DNA from 3 places in the Pseudarthrobacter sp. NKDBFgelt genome. Region 1 is predicted to be linked to each of the others. Evidence: predicted binding sites of a transcription regulator. Region 1 holds the regulator's gene; each other region holds the start of a gene.
What was found. Region 1 encodes Rex, which represses fermentation and respiration genes when NADH is low (regulators of the CRP and FNR family bind a similar motif). Its sites were predicted from a motif close to CTTGTGAANNNNTTCACAAG; they were not measured.
Positions count from the first base shown of each region.

Region 2: the regulator Rex is predicted to act here: its motif matches at 2,728-2,747, upstream of ACKAE7_RS06475 (glyceraldehyde-3-phosphate dehydrogenase).
Region 3: the regulator Rex is predicted to act here: its motif matches at 3,635-3,654, upstream of ACKAE7_RS09875 (queuosine precursor transporter).

Region 1 covers NZ_JBJURL010000091.1:3,204-9,100, forward strand. Annotated here, with positions in the region: gene ACKAE7_RS18275 (TlpA disulfide reductase family protein) at 1-363, opposite strand, end outside; gene ACKAE7_RS18280 (histidine phosphatase family protein) at 366-1,046, opposite strand; gene ACKAE7_RS18285 (YceI family protein) at 1,258-1,806, shown strand; gene ACKAE7_RS18290 (hypothetical protein) at 1,916-2,380, shown strand; gene ACKAE7_RS18295 (hypothetical protein) at 2,490-3,293, shown strand; gene ACKAE7_RS18300 (redox-sensing transcriptional repressor Rex) at 3,356-4,060, opposite strand; gene ACKAE7_RS18305 (glutaredoxin family protein) at 4,179-4,433, opposite strand; gene ACKAE7_RS18310 (HAD family phosphatase) at 4,534-5,352, shown strand; gene ACKAE7_RS18315 (30S ribosomal protein bS22) at 5,476-5,574, opposite strand; gene ACKAE7_RS18320 (helix-turn-helix domain-containing protein) at 5,723-5,897, opposite strand, start outside.
Region 2 covers NZ_JBJURL010000016.1:8,803-14,699, forward strand. Annotated here, with positions in the region: gene ACKAE7_RS06450 (Nif3-like dinuclear metal center hexameric protein) at 1-48, shown strand, start outside; gene ACKAE7_RS06455 (zinc ribbon domain-containing protein) at 161-898, shown strand; gene ACKAE7_RS06460 (YaaA family protein) at 902-1,666, opposite strand; RNA gene rnpB (RNase P RNA component class A) at 1,724-2,115, shown strand; gene ACKAE7_RS06470 (TspO/MBR family protein) at 2,161-2,706, shown strand; gene ACKAE7_RS06475 (glyceraldehyde-3-phosphate dehydrogenase) at 2,962-4,440, shown strand; gene ACKAE7_RS06480 (hypothetical protein) at 4,516-4,725, shown strand; gene ACKAE7_RS06485 (HNH endonuclease family protein) at 4,839-5,636, shown strand; gene ACKAE7_RS06490 (helix-turn-helix transcriptional regulator) at 5,749-5,897, opposite strand, start outside.
Region 3 covers NZ_JBJURL010000029.1:32,301-38,197, reverse strand. Annotated here, with positions in the region: gene ACKAE7_RS09890 (DUF6707 family protein) at 1-364, shown strand, start outside; gene ACKAE7_RS09885 (SRPBCC family protein) at 447-1,175, shown strand; gene tgt (tRNA guanosine(34) transglycosylase Tgt) at 1,268-2,632, shown strand; gene ACKAE7_RS09875 (queuosine precursor transporter) at 2,769-3,512, opposite strand; gene ACKAE7_RS09870 (TetR/AcrR family transcriptional regulator) at 3,697-4,353, shown strand; gene ACKAE7_RS09865 (TIGR01777 family oxidoreductase) at 4,381-5,295, shown strand; gene ACKAE7_RS09860 (hydroxymethylpyrimidine/phosphomethylpyrimidine kinase) at 5,776-5,897, shown strand, end outside.

The sequences.
Region 1 (5,897 bases):
CACGCCCTGGTCCTTGAACTCCTGGTGGAGCTCTTCCAGGATGGGGGCCTCCACGCGGCACGGGGCGCAGGCGGCGAACCAGAAGTTCAGCACCGTCACCCTGCCCTGGAAGTCGGCGGGCGCCACGGTGGTGCCGTTGAAGAGCGTTCCGTTGACCTGGATGGCGGACTTGCGGTCCCCGGCCGCAAACTCCGTCACGGAGCCGTCGCCGGCAACATAGTTTTTGTTGTCCCCTGCCTTGGCCTGCTGCGCCAGGGCATCCTCCTGGGCGCAGCCGGACAGGCCCAGGGTCACAGCGGTCAGGGCCAGGCCGCCGGCAGCCAGCAGGCTCCGGCGGGAGGTCACGGGATTGCGGTGGGTCACAGCTAGGCTCCAGGGGTGCTGGACGCACCCGGAAGAAGGGAAGCCGCCGGTTCGCTGTACTGCACGCGCAGGAGCGTGCCGGCGTCGTCGAACACCAGGGAGGTAATGGAGGTCAGGGTGCATTCGCGTTTCCGCGGGTCATGCCACAGCGGCTTTCCCTCAGCGCTGAGGCGGGTGGCCCAGATGGGTAGCTGGTGGCTGACCATGATGGCTTCCGGCCCGTCCGTCCCGAAGTCCCCGGCCGCCAGTTCGATGGCACGCAGCCGCGCGTCCTGGACCGCCTCCATCACCCGGGAAGCCTGCTTCTTGTACGGTTCGCCCCAGGACGGCCGCAGCGGATTGACCAGCCGCGGCCAGTGCTTCGGGCGGCGCAGCTCAGCCTTGGTGACCCTCATGCCCTCGAAGTAGTTCTCCGCCTCGATGATCCGCTCGTCCGTGTGGATCTGCAGGCGCAGGGCGTCCGACGTCGGCCGGGCAGTTTCCTGCGCACGGTCCAGCGGCGAGGCTGCCAGGTAGGTGATACGGGCACCGCCGGCGGCGCGGCGGCTGAAGTGTTCGGCGAGGGTGCGTGCCATCTCCTGCCCCAGTTCGGAGAGGTGGAATTCGGGCAGCCGTCCGTACAGAACGCCGTCGGGATTGTGGACCTCGCCGTGGCGGAGCAAATGGACAGTGGCTTGGGGCATGTTTACCAGTTTCTCAAAGATGGCGTGCGATCCGAAATCTCCCGCACAAGCTTCTACAGAGAGTAGAACTGAAGTTTTTGAAGAAATGTTCCGAAGTCGGGAACAAAACATGCAAATGCATGTTTATACTGGATGCAGCAGTTAGTTGAGACTTCAACAGATGAAGTTTCAACAGCAAACCCGACAGTACGCAAACCCAAGGAGCATCACCATGGCACTTCCCGCAGACATCACCACCGGCACCTGGACCCTGGACAACTCACACAGCGAGATCGGCTTCACGGTCCGCCACGCAGGCATCAGCAAGGTCCGCGGCCAGTTCACCGAAGCCGATGCCACCCTTGACCTCCCCGAGGACGTCACCGGCGCCCGGATCAACGCCACCATCAACACCGCCAGCTTCGATTCCGGCGACGTAAACCGCGACGGCCACGTCAAGGGCGAGGACTTCTTCGACGTGGAGAAGTTTCCCGAAATCTCCTTTGTCTCCAACGGCCTCGTGGCCAAGGGCGACAGCTACGAGCTGACCGGCGACCTAACCATCAAGGGTGTCACCCGCCCCGTCACCCTGGACACCGAGTTCAACGGTGTGGCTGTTGACCCCTTCGGCAACACCCGTGCAGGCGTTTCCGCCGAGACCACAATCAGCCGCAAGGACTTCGGCCTGACCTGGAACGCCATCCTCGAGACCGGCGGCGTCCTGGTGAGCGACAAGGTTGCCATCAACCTCGAACTCGCCTTCATCGCTCCCGCGGCATAATTCCTTCCGCTCCGGCACCCCGGCCCTGGACTCCCGCAGTCCGGCGCCGGGGTGCCGTCTTTAAGCACACCGCTCCTTCCGGGTCCCGGCGGGGTTTACAGTGAGGGCCATGAGCAATTCACCCAGCGCGCCGCGGAGCGGTTTTGCCCGAATGTTCCTGGTGACGGGCCTGCCCACCGAACTCAAGGTCTCCTTCTGGATCTGGTTTGTGGGCGGCATCCTGGGCCTGCTGGGTGGAATGCTGGGCATGCTGGCGTCGCTGGTGCTCTTTGCCGCGGCACCAGGGGCGGCCACGCTGGTGCTCCTGCTCATGCTGCTGGCGGCAGCGGTCGGTGCTGCGCAGATTGTCCTCGCCCTTGCCATGAAGGACGGAAAGCATTGGGCCCGGCTGGGCCTCACGGCCCTCACCGGCGCCACCCTAATCCTGGCGGTGGCCAACGCCATGATGGGCGTGGGCCAGGGCGGCAACTGGGCAACGTTCCTCATCAGCCTGGCGGCAACGGTCCTGCTGTGGCTGCCCAATTCCCAAGCCTTCTTCACGGCGGCCCGCTCCGGGAATACCTCTTCCGAATGACCCACAAGGCGCCTGCCCGGGGGTACGGTGGACGTAAGTGATGCTGGGGGTAGGGGACAGGACCGATCCCGGCGATTTACCTGGAACCCGACACGCAAAAGGACCGCCCATGAGCACTCCCCCCGTCCCGCCTCCCGTTCCGAACGAGCCCGAGCCCGGCTCCGAGTCTGGCAGCCAGGGTCCGCGCTACGGCCAGAATGCACCCCAGTATGGCCAAAACCAGCCCCAGTACGGCCAGCAGTCCGGAGCACCGCAGTATGGACAGAATGCCCCGCAGTATGGGCAGAACCCGCCGCAGTACGGCCAGTCCGGCGCACCCCAGTACGGGCAGAACCCGCCGCAGTTCGGACAGAATCCGCCGGCAGCACCCGGCTATGGCCAGCAGCCGTACGGACAGTCCCCGTACGCGCAGTATCCGTCGGAGCAGCCCCAGCCGTCCGGCAGCACGGGCGTCCCCCAGATGGTCAACATCTCCTTCTGGCTGTTGATTGCATCCGCCGCGATCTTTGTCATTTCGATGCTGACCGGGCTGACCACGCTGGACGATCCCATGTTCCGAGACGCCTTCGAAACTCAGATTGAGGGCAGCGGCGCTGGAGTCACCTACGAGGATATGAAGGGCGTCATCGCCGGCACCCTGGTGGTGTTCGCCATCATCGGGCTCGCCCTCTACTTGCTGGTGGCATTCTTCGTCCGCAAGGGCAAGAACTGGGCACGGATCCTGGGCACGGTCTTCGCGGCACTGTCCATCTTCGGCCTCTTCGGCCCGCCAAGCTTTGCAACCATCGGCACCCTGCTGGGGATCGCGGCCATCGTGCTGCTCTACCTGCCGGCCTCGGCCCCGTATTTCCGGCGCCAGCAGCCGTTCGCCAACCCTTACGGCGGCAATATGGGTAACCCGTACGGACGGTAACTCCAAGCACCACCCACCCTTCGGGCGTGGGCCCCGGAACCAGCAAGCACCGCTGACGTAATCTAGGCGGTCTGCCCCGGGGCCTGCGCCCGTTGTGCGTGATAGGCGAGGATCTGCAGTTCCGTTGCCATGTCCACCTTGCGAAGGTTAACGCCTTCCGGCACCTGGAGCATGATGGGGGCGAAGCTGAGGACGCTGCGGACCCCGGCCGCCACCACGCGGTCGCAGATGTCCTGGGCCACGGACGCGGGCAGGGCGAGGACCACCATATTGGCTCCCGTGCGGTGGAGCACGGTTTCCAGGTCCGCCACATCGCTGACGCGCAGCCAGCCGACCTCGTTGCCCACCACCATCTGGTCCGCGTCAAAGATGGCCACGACGTCGAAGCCCCGGGATTCGAAGCCGCCGTACCGCGCAAGGGCCTTGCCCAGGTTGCCGGCACCGACGATGGCCACCTTCCAGTCGTGGGTGAGGCCCAGGGCGGCGGCGATGTGCCGGCTGAGGTACTGCACCTCATAGCCCACACCGCGGGTGCCGTAGGAGCCCACATGGGAAAGATCCTTGCGGAGCGTTGCGGAGCTGACGCCGGAGGCCTCGGCAAGGGATTCGGAGGAGACCCGCTCCACGCCCTCGGCCAGAAGCGTATTAAGGGCACGGAGGTAGAGTGTCAGCCGGGCCACTGCAGCGGGCGGAATCTGTTTGGCTGCCGTGCCCGCAGCTCCCGGCAGGTCCGGGACAGCCTGGGGGGTTGAATCCAGCGAAGCCACCAGCCCCTCCCTCGCATCGCGTTGTGACTCCACTCTAGGGCCCAACCGGCAATGCCATCAAAGCAGGTGCCGCCGATGCAAGGGACGCGACAAGCCTCTCCGCCACGGTTCTGCTCCCCTACTGCGCCATGGCCCGCTGGAGCACGCGTGCCAGCCGGGCTTCGTCGATTTTCCAGAAGTCGCGCTGCACGCCATCCACCAGCACCACCGGGATTTCCTCCGCGTAGCGCTCACGGAGTTCCGGCTGGTTGTCCACCAGCTCTTCGCTCCACTCAAGTCCCAGCGAGGCGGTAACCCGGCTGACGGCGTCGCGCGCGTCTTCGCAGAGGTGGCAGTCTGCCTTGGTGATCAGGACAACGCGGGGTATGGCCATGCCTTAACCGTAGTCCCGTTCCCGTGGGTCCGGCGACGCCGGGCAAGGGGTGGACAAGGCTAAACGGGGATTGAACAGTGGATTGACTAGACTCGACTGCATGCCCGAGGAGAAGTACGTTGCCGTAGTCACCAAACCGGTTGCTGCGCCGCAACCGGGCGAGGCGGCGTTCTTCGATGTGGACAACACCCTGATGCGCGGCGCCAGCCTCTTCCACGTTGCCCGCAAGATGCACCAGCGCGGGGCGTTCACCATGGCCCAGGCCGCCGGATTCGCGTGGAAGCAGCTCAAGTTCGTGGCCCGCGGCGAAAACATGGACGATGTCCACGCAGTCCGCGACTCCGCACTGACGCTGGCCGCGGGCATCACGGTTGACGACATCAAGGCGCTCGGCGAAGAGGTCTACGACGAAATGATCGCCTCCCGCATCTGGCCGGGCGCCAAAGCGCTGGCGGAGCAGCACCTGCGCGTGGGCCGCCGGGTGTGGCTGGTGACCGCCACCCCCATCGAAGTGGCCACCGTGATCTCCACCCGGCTGGGGCTGACCGGGGCACTGGGGACGGTGGGCGAAATTTCCGAGGGCATGTACACCGGCCGCCTGGTGGGTGACATCCTGCACGGTTCGGCCAAGGCCGTGGCTGTCCAGGCCATTGCGGACGCCGAGGAGCTGGACCTCAAGCGCTGCTGGGCGTACAGCGACTCCTACAACGACATTCCGCTGCTCACCCTGGTAGGCCACCCGGTGGCCATCAACCCGGATGCCCGCCTGCGCCGGCACGCCCGCGACAACAACTGGCCGGTCTACGATTTCCGGTCCGGCCGGCGAGCAGCCACGTTCGGCCTCAAAGCCGCAACGGCCGGCGGCGCCGTCTACGGGCTCTGGAAGGGCTTCGCCCGCATCCGGGGCCCGCGCATCTAGGTAGCCGTAAGTGTCGTTTTGGGCCCTCAAAACGACACTTACTGCTACCTGGTTGGTGCCGGGGATAAAGAAATGCCCGCCGCCTCGGAAGGCGACGGGCATTTCTGCGCTGTTGAAGTATCTCTACTTCTTGTTGCGGCGCTGGTGACGGGTCTTGCGAAGCAGCTTGCGGTGCTTCTTCTTGGCCATACGCTTGCGACGCTTCTTAATAACTGAACCCACGTAAGTTCCTTACAAACTAGATGCAGTACCTGTCTGATGGAAATGTTCGTGGACAGAGCTACGAACTGAACAACTGACAGATTCTTACAATGACGTAAAACGTTCCTTAACAGGGTACCGCTTCCGGGAGGCGGCTACGGACAGTTGCTCAAGCTGTCTCAGTGTGGCCGTCCACGACAGCACCTTTGAGGTACTGCTCAACGGCCTGTTCCGGAACCCGGTAGGAGCGGCCGAAGCGCACTGCCGGCATTTCGCCGGAGTGCACCAGCCGGTACACAGTCATTTTGGAGACGCGCATGACCTGGGCGACTTCAGCCACGGTC
Region 2 (5,897 bases), on a different contig from region 1:
AGCACCACCAACAGCGATCCCTGGGACTTCATCCTCACTCCGGGCTAAGCCCGGCGCCGGTGGGGACACAGCGAGGCGGGGGAGCAGGGCAGGCGCTAGAGTCTAGGAAGCGCCGTCCAGGCGCCCGGCTCCGGCCGGAAGGGATCAAGCGGAGGTTACAGTGGCGAAGGCAGCACCGGCGGAACAGTTGAAGTTGCTTGGACTGCAGGGGCTGGATGCCAAGCTGAAGTCGCTTGCCAACCGCCGCCGCGCGCTGGAAACCGATCCGCGCATCAAGGACCTCGAAGCCGCCCTTTCCGTCGCCAACGGTGAGCTGGGCGCCGCGAAAGTGGCTGTCCACGACGCCGAAGCCGAACTCAGGCGCGCCGAGGCGGACGTGGAGCAGGTTGCCTCGCGCATCCAGCGGGACGAGGCACGGCTGAACAGCGGCACGGGTCTGTCCAAGGACCTGGTGGCCCTCCAGAAGGACATCGCCTCGCTCAACAAGCGGCGCTCGGACCTGGAGGACATTGAACTCGAGGTGATGGAGCGCCTTGATTCCCTGCGGGCCACCCAGGCCCGGCAGCAGGGGATTGTGGACGACATCCAGGGATCGTTCGGCACCATCCGCGCCGAGCTGGACGCGGAACTGGCCGCTGTGGAAGCGGAAGCGGGTGGCTTCCGCGCGCAGCGCTCCGAATTCGCCGCGGGCCTCGATGCGGGCCTGCTGGCCGTCTATGAAAAGACGCTGGCCAGGCGCGGAGTGGGCGCCGCCAGGCTGTTCCATGGCACGTCCGAGGCGTCCGGCATGAAGTTGAGCCCCGGCGACCTTGCCGAGGTCAAGGCCGCAGCTGCCGACGACATCGTCTTCTGCCCGGACTCCGGCGCCATCCTGGTCCGCTCGGAGGAGTGGGCCTGACTCTCAGCCCGGCAGGATGATGTTCAGGGCGTGCGGCTTCCGGGCTGAACCCTCAACCAGTTCCGCGGCCCACACTTCCCGCGTTGCCTTTAGGAGTTCCGACGGCGTTGCCGGGGCCTTCCCTCGCCGCACCAGCAGGTGCCGGGCCAGTTCGCCCCGGGTGTGCTTGGCGAAGTGGCTCACCACCTTGCGGACCCCGTTCACTTCGGTGAAAACGTTGACGGACACGGTCTGGGCAGCGGGCGGCGCCCACGCCGCCGCATAGGTGCTTGAGCGGCAGTCCACCAGCAATTGCCCCTCCACCGCTCCGGCAAGGGCATCGGTGAGCTGCGGCTTCCAGAACGAGGCGAGGCGGCCGACGTCGGGCAGTGCAGTACCCATGGACAGCCGGTAGGCAGGCACGCTGTCACCAAAACGGATCACACCCCAGAGCGCGGAAACCACCAGCACGGACGCGTCCGCCTTGCGGCGCTGCGCAGCCGTGAGGGTTTTGTAGCCCAGGGCGTCATAAAGCACCCCCGAATAGATCCGGTGGGCGGGCGCCGCCGGTTCGGCATGAAGCCGCGTGTTGCGGCGGACGTCGTCCTTGAGCGATGCGCCCACACCCAGCAGCGCGAGGGCGTCCGCGTGTGCGCTCACCGTTCCCAGCGCATCCAGCACTTTGGCGCGGCAGGCGTTCAACTCGGGGAAGCTCAGGGACGGCCAGTCGACGGCGGATCCGCGGACGGCGGGTGTCTTGCCTTCGGAAGGGGGAAGCAGAATCAGCACCGTCCGATCCTACCGGCGGCGGGAAAGGGCAAGCCCACCGGTAGACTGGAGTTTGGATGGGTTGACCAGGCGGCCGCGCGTCACGCAAGTGGCTCGAGGAACGTCCGGGCTCCGCAGGGCAGGGTGGTGGGTAACGCCCACTCGGGGTAACCCGCAGGCCAGTGCCACAGAGAACAGACCGCCTGGGTCGCGCCGGTTTGAAAGCGGCACGAACCAGGTAAGGGTGAAACGGTGGTGTAAGAGACCACCAGCTTCCCGGGTGACCGGGAAGGCTAGGTAAACCCCACCCGGAGCAAGGCCAGACAGGACACGTTTGAGGGCTGCCCGCCCGAGTGTCCGGGTAGGCCGCTGGAGGGCGCCGGCAACGGCGTTCGTAGATGGATGGCCGCTACTCCCGCGCCGGTAACGGAACGGGAGCACAGAACCCGGCGTATCGGTCAACCCATCCATCCACACTGGTTTGACCTTGGACGATGTGTTGGGGATCCTGAACCGTGCCCGCAAATCATGACCCGCAAGTCAGCCCCGGCGCTGCTCGTCCGCAGCAAGTCCCCGGACGCAGCCAACAGGCTGTTGCCCTGGCCGGCTTCTTTTCGCTCTCCCTGGCTGCATGGGCCGCGGCGTCGGTCCCCATCATCCTGCATTCCAGCGGCTGGTTCGCGGGGTCGGTCAAAGCCCCCTGGATGCCGCCCGGCTGGATGTTCAGGAGCATGTGGATGCTGCTGTACGCCGCGGTTGCGGTGGCCGCCTGGCTGGTCTGGCGCAAGGGAGCCCTCACCGGAGGCACGCTGGCGGGCTACCTCACCCAGTTGGTGCTCAACGCCGCATGGCCGCTGGCCTTTTTCGGACTCTTTCCCGTGTTTGGCGGTGCGTCCCTCTGGGCGGCTTTCCTGATGATCGCCGCCCTTGGCACCTCGGTTGCCTTCCTCATCCTGCGCTTCGGTCCGGTCAGCCCCGCAGCAGGCCTGTTGATGCTGCCCTACCTGTCCTGGGTGGTTTTCTCCTCCAGCCTCAATCTCTATTCGGCCCTCCACAACTGATGTCCTGGCGCAACGGCTTTACCTGTGAGTGATTTCACTCGGTCAGGGCCGAATTACGGACGCCAGCCAATTTAGAATGGATGCGGACGCAGGAGTTCTCCCGCCGGAGTTGCGTTCGCAGCCGGCGGTTTTTCTTTGCGTGTGATCCAGGCGCCCGGGGGCCGACCCCCGCGGGCGCAGGCGCCCCTGCACGACATGTGGTGGCCGACAACCGTGTACGAGGACGTACACGGCTGAACCGAGGAAGGTATTTCTGTGAGCCAGACGTCAGATTCTTGTCTTGATACGTGGATGGGCCGCGAGGCCCTCGCCGAGGCCATGATCCCGGTGATCGGCCGGCTGTACCGCGAAAACAACGTGGTCACCAGCATCCACGGCCGGAGTTTGATCAACAAGTCCACCATGAACATCCTCAAGGCGCACCGCTTTGCGCGCCGCATGAGCAAGGACGAACTGCTGCTGGAGGAGACCGCTCCGCTCCTGAACACCCTGGCCAACCTGGAGCTCGGCGCGGCAGCGATCGACATTGCACGGCTGAACCAGAAGTTCAAGGAAGAGGGCAACGGCGCCACCCTTGAAGAATTCCTCCGCGCGGAACTGGCCGACGTCGTCGGCAAGCGCGGCGGCGATGACCGCACCAGCACCGATGTGGTGCTTTACGGCTTCGGCCGGATCGGCCGGCTCCTGGCCCGCCTCCTGATCGAAAAGGCCGGCGGCGGCCACGGCCTCCGGCTTCGCGCCATCGTTGTGCGCAAGGGCTCGGACAACGATCTCTCCAAGCGGGCCAGCCTGCTGCGCCGCGACTCCGTGCACGGTTCCTTTGAAGGCACCATCCGGATTGACGAGGAAGCCAACACCATCACGGCCAACGGCGTCCAGGTGCAGGTCATTTACTCGGACAACCCGGCCACCATCGACTACACCGCCTACGGCATCAGCAACGCCCTGGTGGTGGACAACACCGGACGCTGGCGTGACGCGGAAGGCCTCTCCCAGCACCTGCAGAGCAAGGGCGTTGCGCGGGTGCTCCTGACTGCCCCCGGCAAGGGCGACCTGAAGAACATCGTGCACGGCATCAACCAGGGCACCATCGAGGATACGGACAAGATTGTGTCCGCAGCGTCCTGCACCACCAACGCCATCACGCCGGTGCTCAAGGCCATCAACGACAAATTCGGCGTGGTCCACGGGCACGTGGAGACCGTCCACTCCTTCACCAATGACCAGAACCTGATCGACAACTTCCACAAGGGCGACCGCCGCGGCCGGTCGGCGGCACTGAACATGGTGATCACGGAGACCGGCGCCGCCAAGGCCGTGGCCAAGGCCCTCCCCGAACTGCTTGGCAAGCTGACCGGCAGCTCCATCCGCGTCCCCACCCCGGACGTGTCCCTGGCCATCCTGAACCTGAGCCTGGAGAACGGGACCACCAAGGACGAGGTCAACAACTACCTGCGGGAGATGTCCCTGCACTCGGACCTGCGCAAGCAGATCGACTACATCGACTCACCCGAAGTGGTGTCCACCGACTTCGTCGGTTCCCGCCGCGCGGGCATTGTTGACGGCCTGGCCACGATCTCCAACGAGAAGAACCTGGTGCTCTACGTCTGGTACGACAACGAGTTCGGTTACAGCTGCCAGGTGGTCCGCGTCATGGAGGAGATGGCCGGCGTGAACCCGCCGTCGTTCCCGGCCAAGGAAACTGCAGCCGCCCTCGCAGCCATCGCCGTTTAGGTTTCCGGCCAGGGTCTCCCGATTTCCCGGCTGATGATGCTGGAATCAGCCGGGAAACGGGACCACACTGGTGGAATGGAAAATGATTCGACGCTCCAGCACGAAACAACCCTTGAGCACGCCCTCGACATCGCCAAAGCCAACCACAAGGAGGCTGTCCGGCTGCTTGAGGGCGCCCGCGCCGCCCACAAAACGGGCGACGTCGGAGAGGACCGGGTGCGCCAGCTCGAAGGGCTGCTGGCTATTGCCGAGGAAGACCTCCGAAGAGTGATGCGGGAGCAGTAACCCCGCCGGTGTAACCTTCCACTTTCCCTCCACACTGTGGATATCAGCGGGGGTGCCGGAGGGGTGTCCTAGGCTCGTCTGGTGCATGAGAGTACGGCAAGGCCAGGAACCCCATGACCGTGAGCTGGTCTTCCTATCGGCGGGCGAGACGGCGTTCACGCCAGGCGTGGGGAATCCTGGCGGCAGCTGCAATAGCGGCCATGGTGGCCCTGTCCTGGTTCTTCACCGCCGGACAGTTTGCCGCAGCGGAGCCTGCGGTTTCCGGCCCCACTGAAGCTCCTGTCTTTGAGCCCGCGTGGATGAAACCTGTTAAGCCTGTGCACCCGGTGCCCGCAGGTTCTGCCCTCGCCGCACTGGACGGGCTGGCCGTCAAGGGACGCGCCGCCGCGTCGGACTACAGCCGGGATGCCTTTGGCCAGGCCTGGCAGGACGTGGACCGGAACGGCTGCGATACCCGCAATGACATCCTGCGCCGCGACCTCACCGACGTAGTGCTGACGGACGGCTCCGGATGCCGGGTGGCAGCCGGTACGTTCCATGAGCCCTACACCGGGCAGTTCGTGGACTTCCGCCGCGGCTCAGACAGCAGCCGGGCGGTCCAGATAGACCATGTGGTTGCCCTCGGTGACGCCTGGCAGAAAGGCGCACAGTCGCTGACGGCGGGGGAGCGCCAGAACCTCGCCAACGATCCACTGAACCTCATTGCCGCAGATGGTCCTGCCAACCAGAAGAAGGGCGCCGGTGACGCCGCCACCTGGCTTCCCAAAAACACGTCGATCCGCTGCCACTATGTGGCCCGCCAGGTTTCGGTGAAGGCCGCCTACGGCCTGTGGGTCACCGAAGCGGAGAAGGACGCCATGAAGCGCGTCCTGGGTTCCTGCCCCGGCCAGCAGACGGTTGCCGCCCGCTGAGCCGGAACCCGGCTGTACCGCGTTCGACGTCACCCGTGGCTGCCGATCGGACCGGGTATTCAGGCAACGGCCGCCGTCGGGCCCTGTTGTCCTGACGAGGTGCTTGAGCTGCTCATTCGCCCCGACCGTGCACCGGCCTGGCGTTTGCTGGTGGTTCTCCGACCTCGTGGATGGCGTGGCCGCCGCAACCCGTCTTGGTGACGCTGGCTCGCTCGATGCCAGAGACGGTGAACCATCGCATCGCGTTGCGCAATCGGCACC
Region 3 (5,897 bases), on a different contig from region 1:
CGGCCGGTGGTCATCCGTGGAAGCATCCCTGGCGCTCTCCAGCTACATCTGCCGCCAGAACGGCCAGTCGGAACGGGCCGAGGTGTACGAGAAGCTGATCCGGACCCCGGAAAACCAGGAGACGGACCCGTTCAAGGCCAGGATGGCCGCCAAAGTACGGCAGCGATCGCTGAATGAGCCCAACCTGTACGACAAGGAAATTTTCCGCTCCATCGACAACTCGAACCATGACGCCGAACGCGAATGGAGACTGCTGCGGCTCGAGTCCCTGCTGTTCCTGCGTGCCCACGGCGGCTCCGAAACCATCGGGATGGTCGAATTGGAGCGGCGTATCAGCAATGAGCTTGAGGCCGTCCGCGCCTGAGGGTGCCTGACTTTTGTGCACGGCGCCCGGTTGGGTAATTTGCCCCTACCCGGCGCCCGGCCGGAGTTGTACATTCGGGGCTATGACGAACAATCTCAGCGTAGTGATCAACGCCGACGCGCCGCAGGTCTGGACCATGCTGCGTGAACCGTCCAAAGTAGCCCAATGGCATGGCTGGCAGGCAGAGGACCTGGACTCCGAGATCAAGGAGATCTACTTCTCCGGCGATGTTGAGGAGTCACCGGACCACACCAGCCTGACTGTCCATGGCGGGGACGTCTTTGAGCTGAAACCCGTGCCCCACGGAACGCAGGTCAGCGTGACCCGCGGGGCGCTGGACCACGATTCCGAATGGGCTGCCTGGGACGAGGACATCACCCAGGGCTGGCTCACGTTCCTGCAGCAGCTCCGTTTTGCCTTGGAACGCCATCCTCACGGCAAGCGCCACACACTGTTCCTGCACCTCACGGAAGGACAGGGCTCCGCGATCGAAAAGCTTGGGCTTTCCGATCTCCCGGCGCCGGGCGAAAACTACCAGGTGCAGCTGGGGACCGGTGAGGAGATCAGCGGCAAGGTCTGGTACCGGACCAGCCACCAGGTGGGGCTCACCGTCCACGACTATGCCGAGCATGGTGAGGGACTCCTGGTGGTGGCCGACCATCCCGCGATCAAGGACGTACGCCAGGACGGCGAAGGCTCGCTGGTCATCGCCTCCACCTACGACCTGGGCGCCGCCAGGCTCGAATCGGTACGCTCCTCCTGGGATTCCTGGCGGGCTGAGAACTACCCGGCATCCGAACCGGTCAGCTGACCGGGTGAGCTGACAGCCCGGTTGCCGGGCGGCAGCCGGGCGGTAGCCGGTGCGGTTGCCGGGACGGGACGGAAAGCTGGCACACTGGTACGGTGCCAGCCAACCCTGCCCCAGCTCCTTTCCCTGCCGCCGCCACGGCTGAAACGGCCCTTACTGGAACGGCCCCGTGGACTGCGGCCGGCGCCGCGGCGGACCGGCAGTCGGAATTCTCCTTCCGGGTGGGCACCCGCCTCGGTGATAACTGCCCGCCATCCGCTGCCCAGGTTGCCTCCAACGGCGGCCAGTTCCTGGGACGGACCGGCACCATCTCCACGCCCCACGGTGAGATCCAGACCCCCGCGTTCATCGCCGTCGGAACCAAAGCCACCGTCAAGGCAGTGCTGCCTGAGGCCGTGGCAGACCTCGGCGCGCAGGCTGTGCTGGCCAACGCCTACCACCTGTACCTGCAGCCGGGCGCGGACATCCTGGACGAGGCAGGCGGCCTTGGCGCCTTTATGAACTGGTCCGGACCCACCTTCACGGACTCCGGCGGATTCCAGGTGATGAGCCTGGGCTCGGGTTTCAAGAAGGTCATCGACATGAACACCGTTACTGCCGCGGGCGCGCCCGGCCCGGATGACGCCGTCGCCCCCGGAAAGGAACGCCTGGCCCACATTGACGACGACGGCGTGTGGTTCAAGAGCCACCTCAACGGTGACCGGCACCGGTTCTCCCCCGAAATTTCCATGCAGGTGCAGCACCAGATCGGCGCGGACATCATGTTCGCCTTCGATGAGCTGACCACCCTTCAGAACTCCCGCAGGTACCAGGAGGAATCGCTCGAGCGGACCCGCCTGTGGGCGCTGAGGTGCCTCCAGGAGCACTTCCGGCTGACCTCGTCCCGGGCGGGCAAGCCGTACCAGGCCCTGTTCGGCGTGATCCAGGGCGCGCAGTACGAGGACCTGCGCCGCAAGGCGTGCCGGGACCTCGGCGCCATGCCGTTCGACGGGTTTGGCATCGGCGGGGCACTTGAAAAGGAGAACCTCGGCACAATTGTCCGCTGGTGCAACGAGGAACTGCCTGAGGACAAGCCCCGCCACCTGCTGGGCATCTCCGAGCCGGATGACATCTTCACGGCCATCGAGAACGGCGCGGACACCTTCGACTGCGTCTCCCCCACGCGGGTGGCCCGAAACTCCGCCTTCTACACGCCGCAGGGACGCTTCAACCTCTCCGGCGCCAAGTACAAGCGCGATTTCGGCCCGCTCCAGGACGGCTGCGACTGCTATGCCTGCACCAACTACTCGCGGGCCTACATCCACCACCTCTTCAAGGCGAAGGAGATGCTCTCCGCCACGCTGATCTCCATCCACAACGAACGGTTCGTGGTAAAGATGGTGGACGACGCCCGCCTGGCCATCGAGGATGGGACCTTCTTCGACTTCAAGGCGGAGACGCTGGGGCAGTACTACTCGTAGCCTGCCCGGCGCACGCAGGCGCCGGGCCGCCGTCGCCGAAATCGCCGGAACAGGGCGAGTTCGCCGGTGCGTTCCGGCGGGCCTGCAGCTTTCCGGCGATCCCGCTGCAGGTGGAAGGTACGACGCCGGGCGGCGGCTACGCTGCGTTCGTCACCGCTGCCGCCGGGACCCCGTAGCTGGGTTCCCGCTTCTTCACCCACCGGATCACCAGCGACGTCACCGGCACCAGGATGAACTCCACCAGGGTCTTGTACACGAAGCCCACCACCACGTAGTTCACAAAGGTCGCGGCATCCGTTATTCCGATGACCGAGGCGGCGATGCTGCAGAAGATCAGCGTGTCCACGAACTCGCCGGCCACCGAGGAGCCCATGATGCGGGCCCACAGGGACTTCTCGCCGGAGCGTGCCTTCATCCGCACCATGATCCAGGAGTTGATGGTCTGCCCGGCCAGGAACGCCAGCAGCGACGCCAGCACGATCTGCGGAACGGGACCGAGGGCGCCTTCCAGGGCTGCCTGCTTGGACGTTCCGAACTCGTCGTCGAATCCGGGCAGGGCGATGATTGCCCAGTAGCAGAGCGATGCGAAGACGGACAGCCCGAAGGTGGTGAGGATGGCTTTGCGTGCCACCTTGAAGCCGTAGACCTCGCTGATGACGTCGCCCAGGATGTACGCCAGCGGGAAAAGGAAGAAGCCGCCGTCGGTGATGATCGGCCCGATGGCCACTCCCTTGGACGCCCCGATGTTGGACAGGATCAGCACTACCGCCATGATCGCCAGCATGATGCCGAAGTACGGGGAGCCGATCGAGGCGAACCGTGGACGGTCCGGAACTGGGGTGTTTTGGGGAAGGGCGTGGTGGCCTGAAACAGGGGTCATGGCGGAGGTCCGTTCGTAGTGGTTCGCTCGGTGCCCGGGGAGCGGGAACACCGGCTGTATTAGCACTGTCCCCCAATTCTCCCACTGCACGGGAGGCTGCCGTGCGGCAGCGTGATGACCCCAATCTGAACGCGTTCAAATCTGTGGTATCTTTCTTGAACACGTTCAAATCTAAGGGAAGCCCATGACCGCAAAGAGCGAGCAGACGCGCCAGCTGGTGGCCGGCGTCGCCCTGCGGATGTTCCGGGAGATCGGCTTCGCCAAAACCACCATGCGCGCCATCGCAGCGGAGGCGGGCGTCTCGGTGGGCAACGCCTATTACTACTTCGCGTCCAAGGACGATCTGGTCCAGGAGCTGTATCTGCAGGTCCAGGCGGAGCACGCGGTCAGGGCGGCCGAAGCGCTCAAGGACGCTGCCGACCTCACCAGCCGGCTTAGGGCCACCCTTCACACGGGCCTGGACGCCATGGCCCCCTACCACCGGTTCGGCGGCGACTTCATAGCCACCGCCATCCGCCCGACGTCCCCGGTCAATCCCTTCGCCGCAGGGTCAACGGCGGCGCGCGAAGCGTCGCTGGACATCTTCCGCACGGCGGTTGAGGCCGCGAAACCGCCGGCACCGAAAAAGCTCAGGTCCGATCTCCCGGAACTGCTGTGGCTTTTCTACATGGCCGTCACCCTCTTCTGGGTCTACGACACCTCCGACGGGCAGCAGCGGACCAGGCGCCTGGTGGACGGCGCCGTCCCGCTGATCACTAGGGGACTCTCATTGGCCAGGGTTCCCGGTGTCGGCAGGATCCTGGACGATTTCCTGAGCCTGAGCCGCAGCATCCGCGGCTGAAGACCGAAACAACACATTGGGGGGAAAATGAGCGGCACCAGAACGGTGGTACTGGCTGGAGCTTCCGGATTCATCGGCAGATATATCCGGGCCCGCTTCGAGAAGGATGGCTGGACCGTGCGCACCATTGGCCGTGAAGGCGCCAAGGGTTCGCCAGCGGCCACGTGGGATGACGACGACGGCCGCCTGGCCCAGGTGCTGGACGGTGCGGAGTTTCTCGTGAACCTCGCCGGACGCTCCGTCTCCTGCCGCTACAACGACCGGAACAAGGCAGCCATACTGCAGTCCCGCGTTGCGACCACGGCGGCACTTGGCCGCGCCATCGCACTTTGCCGGCAGCCGCCGTCGACCTGGCTCAATGCGAGCACCGGCACCATCTACCGCAACGCCGTCGACCGCCCGCAGTCGGAACGTGACGGCGAACCCGGAACGGGATTCTCCGTGGACGTTGCCCGCGCCTGGGAAGCGGAACTCGACGCCGCCGTGACGCCGGGGACACGCAAGATTCCGCTGCGGATCGCCATCGTCCTGGGCCGCGGCGGCGGCGCGCTGCGGCCGTTCGCCAACCTGGCCCGGCTGGGCCTGGGCGGCCGAATGGGACCAGGCACGCAGAAATTCAGCTGGATCCATGTGGAGGATCTGTACCGGTGCGTCCGTTTCCTGCATGCGCGGAAGGACATCACCGGGCCGGTGAACGTGGCTTCGCCGGATGTGGTGACAAACCGCGAACTGATGCGCATGGTCCGCCGGGCCTACGGGGCCCGGTTCGGCATCCCCACTCCTGCCTGGCTGCTGCGGCTCGGTGCCGTACTGATCCGGACAGAGACGGAACTGGTCCTGAAGAGCCGCTGGGTCCAGCCGGAGAAGCTGCTGGACGCGGGCTTCGTCTACAGCCAGCCAGAACTGGGCCGCGCGCTCCAGCAGATCGCCAAAGCCAGGTGAGCCGGCCGCGCAGGGTGACTTTCGGCCCCGCCGCCTTCCTCCTCGGCGCCGCCCTTACTGTCTTTGTCTTTGGCCTGCCATTCGGTCCCCCGGGGTACGTATTCTCAATTGGAGCGGCCCTGCTATTCGGCATGCCGCTGGCTCTTCTGGTGGGGATGCTTCTGCGGTCTGTCCGCAACCAGTGGATTCATATCCTCGCTATAGGCGGGGCCGGCATCGTCACCGGCATGGTGACACTTCTCTTCCTCGTTGGCACCCGGTGGTATTCGATGTGGGGCTTAGCGCTATGGGCCGGATTTTGCGCCGCGCTGGGCCGCTCGGCCGTGGTACCAATCGTCAAGGCGCACGATGAAGCGGAACAGGGCCACGACGCTGGGCCGTCGCCAGCAGCGGCGGTCTTGGAACCCTGACCAGCCGCACGTCCAGATGCTGTACGGCCCCACAAAGCGGGCGTTCGACGCCGGATGGCAGGATGGTGCCATGACTTCCGTTTCCGCTGATGTCCAGTCCCCCGCTGCCGCTCCGGCCGTTGTCCTGACGATCGCCGGTTCAGAGGCCACCGGCGGCGCCGGTGCCCAGGCCGACCTGAAGACGTTCCAGGA